Regions from separate parts of the Caballeronia sp. AZ7_KS35 genome, predicted to be linked through region 1. Evidence: riboswitches for the same ligand, from Rfam matches in the RefSeq annotation. Region 1 holds a riboswitch; the other holds the start of a gene.
What was found. Region 1 has a riboswitch for manganese ahead of NCT05_RS01670 (sodium:calcium antiporter). Riboswitches for the same ligand answer to the same signal wherever they lie in the genome.
Positions count from the first base shown of each region.

Region 2: another riboswitch for manganese. It lies ahead of mntP (manganese efflux pump MntP); the one in region 1 lies ahead of NCT05_RS01670 (sodium:calcium antiporter).

Region 1 is NZ_JALQDV010000001.1:348,419-354,276, forward strand. Features, by position in the region: gene NCT05_RS01665 (ABC transporter substrate-binding protein) at 1-1,567, opposite strand, end outside; yybP-ykoY riboswitch at 1,731-1,906, shown strand; gene NCT05_RS01670 (sodium:calcium antiporter) at 1,995-3,005, shown strand; gene fliT (flagellar protein FliT) at 3,133-3,432, opposite strand; gene fliD (flagellar filament capping protein FliD) at 3,442-4,953, opposite strand; gene NCT05_RS01685 (flagellin N-terminal helical domain-containing protein) at 5,137-5,858, opposite strand, start outside.
Region 2 is NZ_JALQDV010000040.1:173,280-179,137, reverse strand. Features, by position in the region: gene alr (alanine racemase) at 1-595, opposite strand, end outside; gene NCT05_RS25960 (DUF6632 domain-containing protein) at 770-1,201, shown strand; gene mntP (manganese efflux pump MntP) at 1,167-1,736, opposite strand; yybP-ykoY riboswitch at 1,745-1,911, opposite strand; gene NCT05_RS25950 (outer membrane protein assembly factor BamB family protein) at 2,012-3,712, opposite strand; gene NCT05_RS36845 (hypothetical protein) at 3,842-3,964, shown strand; gene NCT05_RS25945 (glucose/quinate/shikimate family membrane-bound PQQ-dependent dehydrogenase) at 4,006-5,858, opposite strand, start outside.

The DNA.
Region 1 (5,858 bases):
CGCGCCCGAACGGACTCACGTTATAGCCGCTGACGTTCGCGCGCGTGAGCGCCGCCGCCGTCGGATAGACGAGCGGAATCCACAGCGCCTGATCGTGGATGATCTTCTGCGCGTCGACATACGCCTTCGTGCGTTTGGCGACATCGGCGGTCGACTTGCCATCGGCGATGAGCTTGTCCAGTTGCGGATCGCAATAGCGCGCGAAGTTGATGCCTGACTTCACCGCGTTGCAACTGAAAAGCGGCGACATGTAGTTGTCCGGGTCGCCGTTGTCGCCGGCCCAGCCCATGAACAGCATGTCGTGCTGACCCTGCTTCGCCTGCTTGATGAGTTCGCCCCATTCGATCACTTTCACCTGCGCCTTCACGCCGATTTTCGCGAGATCGGCTTGCAGCAATTCCGCGCCCGCCTTCGGATTCGGATTGAGCACGCTGCCGTTCGGGCGTACCCAGATCGTCGTGTCGAAACCGTTCGGAAAGCCCGCATCGGCGAGCAGCTTCTTCGCATCGGCGGATGAATATTTGTACGCCTCGATGCTCTTGTCGTAACTCCACGTATTCGGCGGATACGGGTTCACCGCTTGCGTCGCCGTGTTGTCGAACACGGTCTTCATGTAGGTCGTGCGATCGAAGGCCATGTTGATCGCCTGACGCACCTTCGGATTGTCGAGCGGCTTCTTCTGCGTGTTGAGCGCGACGAACGCCGTCATGAATGCGGGCGCTTCGCTCACCTTCAGCGACTTGTCCTTCTTCGCGTCGATGACGTCCTGCGGCTTCGGCGACAGCGCGATCTGGCATTCGCCCGCCTTGATCTTCTGCGCGCGCACGGCGGCGTCGGGCGTGATCGCGTAGATCAGCCGGTCGATCTTCGGTTTCGCGCCCCAGTACGACGGATTCACGTCGTAGCGGATGACCGAATCCTTCGTGTAGCTCTTCAGCACGAACGGGCCGGTGCCGATCGGCTTGCTGTTCAGATCGACCTGCTGGTTCGCCTTCAGCAGCTTGTCCGCATATTCGGCCGAATAGATCGATGCGAAGCCCATCGTGAGGATCGGCACGAAGGTCGCGTTCGGCTCGTTGAGCTCGAACTTCACGGTATGGTCATCGACTTTCGATACGGCCTTGATGAGCTTCACGAGGCCCATCGACTGCGCGTGCGGAAAGCCGCTCGCGCCAGCGATCTTGTGCCACGGATTGTCGTCCGAGAGCATGCGCGAGAACGTGAACACGACGTCGTCGGCACTGAGCGGGCGCGTCGGCTTGAAGTAATCGGTCGTCTGAAACTGAACGTTCGGACGCAGATGGAATGTGTACGTGAGCCCGTCGCTCGTCACGTCCCACTTTTCCGCGAGCGAGGGCACGACCTTCTTCGCGGCTTCGTCGTAGGAGACGAGCGTATTGAAGATGACATCCGCCGATGCGTTGGTCGTTACGAGCGAATTGAATTGCACGACATCGAAGCCGTCCGGGCTCGATTCGGTGCAGACGGTGAGCGGCTTGGACATCGCGAGCATCGGCGCGGCGAGCATGGCCATCGCGGCGGCCGCGGCGAAGAGTTTCAGACGCATGAGATCTCCCGTGATCTTCATTTTTGTTCGTGGATGAGCTTGAGCACGCGCAGCAAGCGACGCGCCCGGCGCGGCCAGATTAGCGGATGCATCCGTCGACGACAACGATCCGATCGGCATACGCTTATTCCGCGGGTTGCCGAAACGGGGCGCATCGGGCTAAACTTGCGCCTTCTTTGGGGAGTAGCCTTCCTTCGCGAGCGAAGGAGAACGCGTCAACATCCTCGGCCCTGCTGCCGTGGCGCGTTCGACCGGAACGGTTTGGCGAGACCATCGATGCGCTATGTCGTTCCTGGCCGGACGGCGCGTGGCGCATCGTGGTTCGCTCGACGTCCGGCCGTGGAATCATCGTGTCCCCACAACTACAACATCCCCGTTTTCCGCGCACGCTCGCGCACCCGTCGCATGTTTCGATGCGAGGTGCCGCATGACGATGCTCTTTCTCGAACTCGCGCTGATGCTCGCGATCATCCTGGTCGCGGCGGAGCTATTCACGAATGCGCTCGAACATCTCGGCGAACGGCTCGGCATTTCCGAAGGCGTGACCGGATCGCTGTTCGCGGCGGTCGGCACGGCATTGCCCGAGACGACGGTGCCGATCATCGCGCTGCTCGGCGGCACGACGAGCCGTGCGGTCAACGAAGAGATCGGCGTCGGCGCGATTCTCGGCGCGCCGCTTATGCTCGCGACGCTTTCGACGTGTCTGATGACGTTCGCGATCCTCAAGTCGCGCGGCATGAGCGGGCGCATCGTGCCGGAGCGCAGCGGCTTCGTGCGCGATCTGAACTTCTTTCTGGTCGCGTTTCTCATCGCGTGCGCCGCGATGTTCGTGCCGCATCACGCGTGGCAAGTGCGCGCGTTGTTCGCGGTCGGGCTCGTCGCGCTCTATATCGTTTATGTGATTTCGACGTTCAAGGCTTCGGCGAAGCTCGTCGAGGGCGGACACGGAACGGAAGCGCCCGAGGCCTTGTTCGCTTCGCGTCTCGGTTTGAAAACGTCGCTCGGCACGATCATGCTGCAGTTTTTCTTCGGCATCGTGCTGCTCGTCGGCGGCGCGAAGGGCTTCATTCACGGCGTCGAGGGCGTGTCGCATGCGCTGGGAATTTCGGCGCTGCTGCTGTCGCTCATCATCATTCCGATCGCGACGGAACTGCCCGAGAAAGTGAACAGCATTCTGTGGGCGCGCCGAGGAAAGGACACGCTCGCGTTCGGCAACATCACCGGCGCGATGGTGTTTCAAGGGACGTTGCTGCCGGCCATCGGCATCATGCTGACGCCGTGGGAGCCGCGTATCGAAGTGCTGACGGGCGTGCTCATCACGCTCGCGGCGGCGGCGTGGCTGCGCTTCAATGCGAAGGAGAACGGCGTCGTGCTGTGGGCGCTGCTCGGCAACGGCGTGCTGTACGCGGCCTATCTCGCGTTGACGCTCGGGCGCTGACAAAGCTGCGGCACAAAGAAGAATGCCCGCGCGAGGCGGGCATCGAAGAGCGAAGCAGCGCGCCGAGAAAACCGGCACGTCGTTCTTGTTGTTCTTATAGGGGTTATCGGCGCGTGCGCAGGAAACTTCAGAACCGCGCGGCCTGATGATATCTGCTGACGGCCTTCGCGCCGTCCATCGAACGGCGATACGTCGTCGAGAGCGCCGCCTGCGCATCTTTTGCACGCGCGGCGACTGCGTCCATGCTCGCCTGAATCTGCTCGATCACCGCGAGTGCCTCGGCCGGCTGGTCCGCCTGCAGCGACATCACGAGTGGCGCACGCGCTGCATCGAGTTCGGCGGCGCGCGCCCAGTCGTTCTGGCCTACTGCTTCTTCGATCGCCTCGGTCAGCGTCCGGGCGTTTTCAATCGCTTCTTGCCGGTTCATGTCCCGTCCTTACGACTTGTTGGTCGCCAGCGCGCCCGCGCTGTTCGTGCCGCCGAAAAGGGCGGTCAGATAACTCGATTGCGTCGACATGCTCGACATCAGCGCGTTGAGCGCGGTGAACTGGGCGTTGTAGTCGGTCGTCAGTTGCGCTGTGTACGCGGTGAGTTGCGTCTGCTGGTCGGCGATGCTCGACAGATCCGCGTTCAACGCAGTCGTGCGCGTGTCGATGATGCCGCCTGTCTGCAAGAACGATGTCAGGCTATTGTTCAGCGTGGCCGCTACGCCATTGGTCGTGTTGAACAGCTTGGCGACGGTGCCGGAGTTGCTCGATAACGCGGCGGTGAGCGCGTCGTCGTCTGTCTTGAGCGAGCCGTCCGGCTGCAATGCAATGCCGATCGAAGCCAGATTGACCGCACTCGAGCCCGAGCCGATCGCCTTGCTGATCGTACTCGAGATCGTGTTCTTGATCGTGTTCATCATCGAGTCGCCGAGCAGCGCGCCTTGGGAGCTGGAGGTCGAATCGTACGAGGTCAGGCTCGAGGCCGTGGTGATGAAGTTGTTGTACGCGGTGACGAAAGAATTGATCGCGGTCTTCAGGTTGTCGGTGTCCTGGGTCACGGTCAGCTCTTGCGGCGACGACGCCACAGAGTCAGAAGTCAGCGTCATGCTAACGCCAGAGATCGCGTCCTTGACCGTGTTGCTCCCGCTCGTGACTGCCGTGCCCGCGATCGTCAGATGCGCGTCCTGGCCAGAGGATGTCTGGGTCCAGTTGCTGCTGCCGCTCGTGAGCGTGGTATAGGGAGTGACGGTCTTGGACGAATCGCTCGGATCGACCGTCGTCGTTCCCGACGTGACCCCCAGCGAATTAAGCCCGGAGTCGCTCGATTGCACTGTCATGTTGATCGCGCTAGAAACTCCTGTCGACGAGGAGCGCAGCACGAGGTGCTGACCATCCGCGCCATTGATGACGGTCGCTGTGACGCCCGGATTGTCGGACGCCGAGTTGATCGCGGATGCGATGCCCGAGAGCGTGTTGTTGCTGCTGTCGATTTTGACCGTACTCGACTTGCCGTTCACGTTGAGCGTGAGCGAGCCGGTGCCGAGGGCGCCTGCGGCGATCACGCCGGACGTGAGGGACTGCGATTTCGCGATGTTTGCGACGCTAACCGAGTAGCTGCCTGCCACGGCCGTCGTGTCGGCCGTGGCCGTGATGCCTTTGCCGTCCGCGGCGGCGGTGAATGCGCCGAGCGCCGTGCCGTTCGATAGGTTCGTGAGCGAGCTTTGCAGCAGCGACAGCACGGACTTGAGCGTGCCGATGGCCGTCAACTGCGTGTTGTCGGCCGTCTGCTTGTTGTTGAGCGCGTCGGTCTGTCCCGCGACCTTCGAGCTGACGAGCGCGTTTACGAGCGAGTTCACGTCCATCGTCGAGTTCGTGGAACCGCTGATGATCGACTGTGCGGCCTGCTGTACGGCGCTCGTCGGATCGACAGCGGAACCCGTTGTCGTGGCTACGGTGGTCATGTGTGCTCCGGTCGTTATGTGTCGCGATCGTTCGAGATTGGGCGGGAGTCGTCATCTCCCGAAAATGCGCGCAGGGAGACAAGCTCCCGGGCGCTGACTGCTGTGCTTCTACTGCAAAATCTTATTGCTGACGGCGCGCATGGTACTGAGAACGCGCGCCGGTTACAGCGTCGGCGATGTTCCTTAGCCGAGGAGCTTCAGAACCTGCTGCGGCAGCGAGTTCGCTTGGGCCAGCACCGAGATACCAGCTTGTTGCAGAACCTGAGCCTTCGACAGGTTCGCGGTTTCCTGCGCGAAGTTCGCGTCGGTGATCTGCGACTGAGCGGACGACAGGTTGGTCGACTGGGCCGTCTGCGTCGACGAGATCGACGAGAAGCGGTTTTGCGCCGCGCCGAGTGCCGCCTGGATGCCATTCACGGCGTTCAGCGCGTTGTCGATGGATTCGATCGCGAGGTTCGCGCCGCCCGTCGTGCTGATGTCGATGTTCGAAACCGTCGTCGGCTTGTTGTTCGCCACGGCTTGCGACAGACCCGTTGCTGCTGCCGTCGTGTTGGCGGTCGTGTCGGCGAAACCAGCAGCCGTCGAGAGTGCACCCGTGCTGTTGAACGACAGGCTCTTGCCGGTCGAGGTTTCCGTGCCGACGGTGAAAAGCGACGATGCCGTGCTCGCGGACAGCGTACCGGCTGCCGTGGTCGGATCCGCACCGTTGATGCCGAACGTGTATCCGCCGCTTCCGTCGCCATAGACTTCGATCGACGTGATCGCCGCGGTGCCCGAGCCGGTGTACGCGGTGCCATCGGCGTTCAGGCTGACGTTGGCAATCGTGCCGAGCGAAGCAGTGGCATACGTGGCGGTAGTCGGCGCAGCCGGATAGCCAGAGGTCAACGCGACGTTCGTCGAGCTGA
Region 2 (5,858 bases), on a different contig from region 1:
GCGGATGCCACAGCACCGCCGCCGAATTCGACAGCGAGCGCGTGCCGGGAAGATCGCGCGTGGCCGCTTCGAATTCGTCTATCTGCCAGTCGATCGCGCCTTCGTCGGCGTTCGCGAAGTGACTCATCAGGCCGATCGAGCCGATCGCCGCGATATCCGACGCCCTTTTCCAAGCCTCGACGAATTCGCCCGGCCGATAGCCGAGCCGGTTCATGCCCGAGTTCATCTTCAACTGTATGTCGATGCGCTCGTTCGGCCGCGCCGCCTTCAGCAACGCAAGCTGCTCGTCGCAATGCACCGTGACCGTGAGCCGGTGACGATCCGCCGTTTCGACATCCGCGGGCTCGAAAACGCCTTCGAGCAAAAGAATCGGCTTTTTCCAGCCGAGCTCGCGCACGCGCACGGCTTCATCGAGATCGAGCAGCGCGATGCCGTCGGCTTCAGCGAGCGCCGGATAAATGCGCTCGATGCCGTGACCATAAGCATTCGCCTTGATGACGGACCACACGCGCGACGACGGCGCCGTGCGTTTGACAAGTTGAAGATTCTGTCGGATGGCGTCGAGATGGATGCGCGCGGAAATCGGACGTGGCATGACGTGCTGGATTTGTGGTTGAAGGCAGTGGAATGATGAATCGTATCGACCTAATGGCAGTCGTCGTTATTTTATTTGCGCCGATTTTTGGTGGAAACGCCTGCCGCCATCGATGGCTTTCGCGGTGCGCTTCGCGGTATCTTGTCGCTCATGTCGCGCCGCCAAGGAGCCGCCATGAACGACGCCCGTCGCCTCGCCTGCCTGCGCATCGTGCTCGCCGTCGTCGGGCTGATCGCGCTCTTCGCCTTCTATCCGCTCATGCTGCTCTGGCCTTCTGGATGGGCGTGGGATGCCGGCCACGAAGGCCATTCGGAATACGCGATGATGATCGTCGGCATCTACGCGACGCTCGGCGTTTTCCTGCTGATCGCATCGCGCGAGCCGATGAGGCATCTGAGCCTCATCTGGTTCACGGTGTGGTCGAGCGTCGTGCACGGCGCGATCATGGCCGTGCAGTCGTTCGGCGGCGCGGGGCGCCACCTCGGTCATCTGGCGGGTGACGTGCCCGCGCTTTTCATCGTCGCCGCCGTGCTCGCGATTCTCACGCCGCGCGGCGGCAAGGCGCGCATCCTCAGCCGAGATGGCCGAGATGTTCGGCCAGAATGACGCTGCCGACGCCGATCAGAATCAGCCCGCCGACGATTTCCGCCCGCTTGCCGATCGTCGCGCCGACGAGCCGGCCGACCATCACGCCGATCGTCACCATCAGCATCGTCGCGAAACCGATGGTCGCGGCCGTCGAGAAGATATCGACATCGATGAACGCGAGGCCCGCGCCGACCGCCATCGCGTCGATGCTGGTCGCGAAACCAGTGAGCGCCAACACCCAGAACGAATGCGAATTGGGCTTTTCCGCTTCGTGGCTCACGCTGCTGAAACCTTCGCGGATCATGCGCGCGCCGAGCAGGAAGAGCAGGCCGAACGCGATCCAGTGATCCCACGCGGTGACATACTGCGCGGCCGCCCTGCCGAGCGCCCAGCCGACGAGCGGCGTCAGGGCTTCGATCACGCCAAAGATCACGCCGGTCTTCAACGCTTCCGCGATGCGCGGCTTGTGCAGGGTCGCGCCCTTGCCGACGGCTGCGGCGAACGCGTCGGTGGACATGGCGAAGGCTAGAAAAATTGTGGAGGCGAGATTCATCGAGTAGCGCTCTGGTCGGGCAAGATGGAACGACAGAACGCGCGCCCGACCGGTCGCGAATTCTGTCGATGGTCTTGCCAACCTTTGATGGCTGCTCATGCCACGGCCTGAACGACCGAGCGTGTTGACATGAGCGCTTTCCCTGTGCAGGAAAGCCGGCTACTCCCCAGCGAAGAACCGAGAGCTTAACATGACTTCGCGACCGTTCCACGGCGTTTCGGCTGGTTGCGGCGCGCTCGCGGCGTCACGCCCGGCGCCGCGTTCGCGCGCCGATCCTATTTCGACAACAGCCCGAACACGGCGACGCCGTTCTTCGTGCCGACATACACCTTGCCGTTCGCGATCATCGGCGTGATGAACTTGTTGCCCGCACCGAACTGGTCGCGCGTGCCGGCGTCGTTGCTGCTGTAGAGCTGGCGCGCGAGATTGGCCGCGTCGTAGGCGCGCAGCGCGCCTGTCGCGCCGTTCTCCGCCGCCCACAGAATGCCGTTCGTCGTGCCGTTCGCGGAAATGCTCGGCGTCGCGCCGGGGAAGCCGAACGCATTCGACGTCTGACTCGTCGACGTCGCCGAAAGCAACGCGTTGCTGACCGCGAACGCCCGAATGCTGTCGCCGACCGCGCCGAAATAGACCGTGTTGTTGAAATACGCGGGCGCGCCGAACATCGCCCCACGAATCTGGCCGACGAGTTCCTGATAGATGTGGTCCGCGTTCGAATCGAACTTGCCCATCGAGAAGCGGTTCACGACGTAGATCGTCGAGTTCTTGCCCGCGCCGATCGCCAGATGCCGGACCGTGCCGCCCGCATCGGTGAAGTCCGGCAGCACCATCGCGCCGCCGGAACCGAGATCTTCGTCCTCGTTCGACTCCTGCACCGTGTTCGACGGCTCGAAATAGTCCTGCACCCTGAGCGGCGACGTTTCCAGCCGCAAAAAACCGTTGCCGAAGTTGCCGTTGATCGGCATCTCCTGCGCGTTTTGCGTCGGATCGAAGGTGCCGTTGGCGTCGAGGAAAAAGATCGCCTGGCCGTCCGATGCGAGGCCCGCGCCGCTCATCCAGATCGAGCCCATCTGGCCGTTCGGCGTGAGGTTCAGCACGCTCGCCTGTTGCAGGGTCGCGGCGTCGTAGCCCATGACCCAGCCGGTGTACGGCATGAAGTCGCAATGCGAAGTCCACGCCGTGTAGACGACGCCGTTCAGCAGCAGCAACGCCGCGCGCTCGGCGTACTGGCCGGGATCGAACGTCAGCGTGCCGTTCTGGCTGCCCGCGCCGTTGCCCGGATACGTCGCCCGGATTTCGGTGGGGCCGTTGAAGAGCTCGGCGCCCGTCGCGACATCGAGCGCGTGAATGCGCTGGTGATACGCGCCCGACGCATCCTTCGACATGCCGACGACATACATCGCGCCATTCGGGCCGCGCGTCCGGTCGATGACCGGCGTCGCCGTGACACCGATGGTCGGCGTGATCTGATGACAGTTGTGGTCGTCGCTCGGCGACTCGCCGCTGCCGAGCGTCGAGACTTTCCACAGCACCGCGCCGCTGTCGGCGTCGAAAGCGTAGACGCTGGCGTTTTCCGTCGCGACGTAGAGCACGTTGCGCGTGCCGCCCGCGATCGGTACGCCCGCCAGAAAGAGCGGCTGCGCGTCGACGGCGCCATCGACGGAAAAGAGCGCGAGCTTGCCGAAAGTACGCTGATTGACGTTCGCCGGCGTGAGGACGGTTTCCGCGAGTTGCTGTCCGGTGCGCGCGATGTCGTTGTGCCAGGTGACGACATCTTTCGACACCGCAGCCAGAGGCGCCGATGCCCCCGCCGGGCTCGATGCCCCCGACGGGTCCGATGCCGCCGCCGGCGCGCCGCCGCTCGCCGCAGACGAAGTGGCGCTATCGCCGGAACCGCCACTGCACGCGACGACGATCGCCGCGATGAGCACAACGGCGCCGATCGCCGCGATACGAGCCGGAAAGTGCGTCTTCATCTGGATGCTCCTTCAGAGCGTTTCGCCTTTGCGTACGGTCAATTCCCCGAAAGATATTTGTTGCAATGCGTCATAATGTGCTAACCTAGGGTTATTACCTAGTTCGTTACCCCTAGTACGGAGTTCATCATGGGAATCATCGCTGCCACGCCGATCGCCCTCGTTTCCTTCATCGTCGCCGCCGTCCGCAATGCGCTGAGCGCGCGCGCCAAGGTCAGCGCGCTCATGGCCGAGGCTTATCGCCGGACGTAACGTGCAGGCGCGGGAGAAAATTCCCGCGCTTTTTTTCGCATTCACTGCAACGTATAGGCGATCACATAGTCGCCCGCCTTCGTGCCGAGCGAGCCATGACCGCCCGCCGTCACGAGCACATATTGCTTGCCGCTTGCATCGGCGTAGCTCATCGGCGTGGCCTGACCGCCCGCCGGCAGACGCGCCTCCCACAGCTTCTTGCCGTCGCGCACGTCGTAGGCGCGCACGTATTGATCGAGCGTGCCCGTCAGGAACGCGACGCCGCCCGCCGTCACGATCGTCCCGCCGAGGCTCGGCACGCCGAGCGGCATCGGAATCGGCAGCGGCGCGCTGTCGACGATGGTGCCGTTCTTGTGCATCCACGCAATCTTCTGCGTGCGCAGATCGACGCCCGCGATGTAGCCCCACGGCGGCGCCTGGCACGGAATCCCGAGCGGTGAAAGAAACGCGCTGATCTCAAAGCCGAACGGCGTACCGCGCGCGAGCTTGATGCCGCTCGTTTCGCTGCCTTTCTTCTCGCCGTTGTCCTCGGGAATCTTGTCACGCGGAATCAGCTTCGACGTGAACGCCATGTAGTCCGGATTCGCGATCAGAATCTGCCGCACCGGATCGACGGAAATCCCGCCCCAGTCGAATACGCCGAAGTTACCCGGAAACACGAGCGATCCCTGCTCCGACGGCGGCGTGTACGGCCCGTCGTAGCGCAGGCTCCTGAACTTGATGCGGCACCAAAGCTGATCGAACGGCGTCGTGCCCCACATGTCCGCTTCCGTCACGCGCGGCGGGTTGAAGTTGAGCGCGGAAACGGCCTGCGTCGGCGCGGTGTGATCGCCTTTCGCCGCGCCGCCCGGCACGGCGACTTCGCTGATCGGCACGATCGGCTGGCCGGTTTCGCGATTCAGCACGTAGATGCTGCCCTGCTTCGTCGATGCGATCAGCGCCGGCTGCGTGCCCTGCGCCGTCTGCAGATCGACGAGCGTCGGCTGCCCGCCCACATCCATATCCCACAGATCGTGATGCGTGAACTGATAGTTCCAGCGCAGCTTGCCCGTCGCGGCATCGAGCGCGACGACGCCCGCGCCGAACTTCTCGGCCTGTGGCGTGCGCTCGCCGCCCCACTGATCGGGCGTCTGGTTGCCCATCGGCAGAAAAATCATGCCGCGCTTTTCGTCGACGCTGAACATCGACCACATGTTCGGCGAATTGCGCACATAAGTGCCGCCCGCCGCGATCGGTTCGGTGGCGTCCGGATTGCCTGGATCCCAGTTCCAGACGAGATGGCCGTCATTGACGTCGAACGCGCGGATCACGCCCGACGGCTCGTTGTTCGATTCGTTGTCGGTCACATGACCGCCGACGATCACGAGATTGCGGAACACCGCCGGCGGCGAGGTCGAGTAATAGCCGCCCGGCGTGAACGGCCCGATATTCGCGCGCAAATCGATTGCACCGTTCTTTCCGAAGCTCGCGCACGGCTTGCCGGTGTCCGCGTCGAGCGCGATCAGGCGGGCGTCGGCGGTCGGAAGGAACAGGCGATGCGGACATTCGGCCTGCGCCGTGGTTTGCGCGGGCGTCTGCACGGGCGCGGAGGCTTCCGTGGGGGCGGATGCGTCGGCAGGCGCGGAGGCCGCATCGGCTTCGGCGGGCGCGCTGGCTTCGGGCGCGGCGGCAGCGGGCATCGGATGCATCGACGCATCGTAATAAGCGACGCCCCGGCAAGTCATGTGCTCCCAATGCTTGAACCCGATCGGACTCTGAATCCGCGGATCGAAACGCCACTTTTCCTTGCCGCTCGCGGCATCGAGCGCGATCGCCTTGCTATGCGGCGTGCACAGGAAAATCGTGTCGCCGACCTTGAGCGGCGTGTTCTCGTCGGTGGTTTCGGTCGGATCGT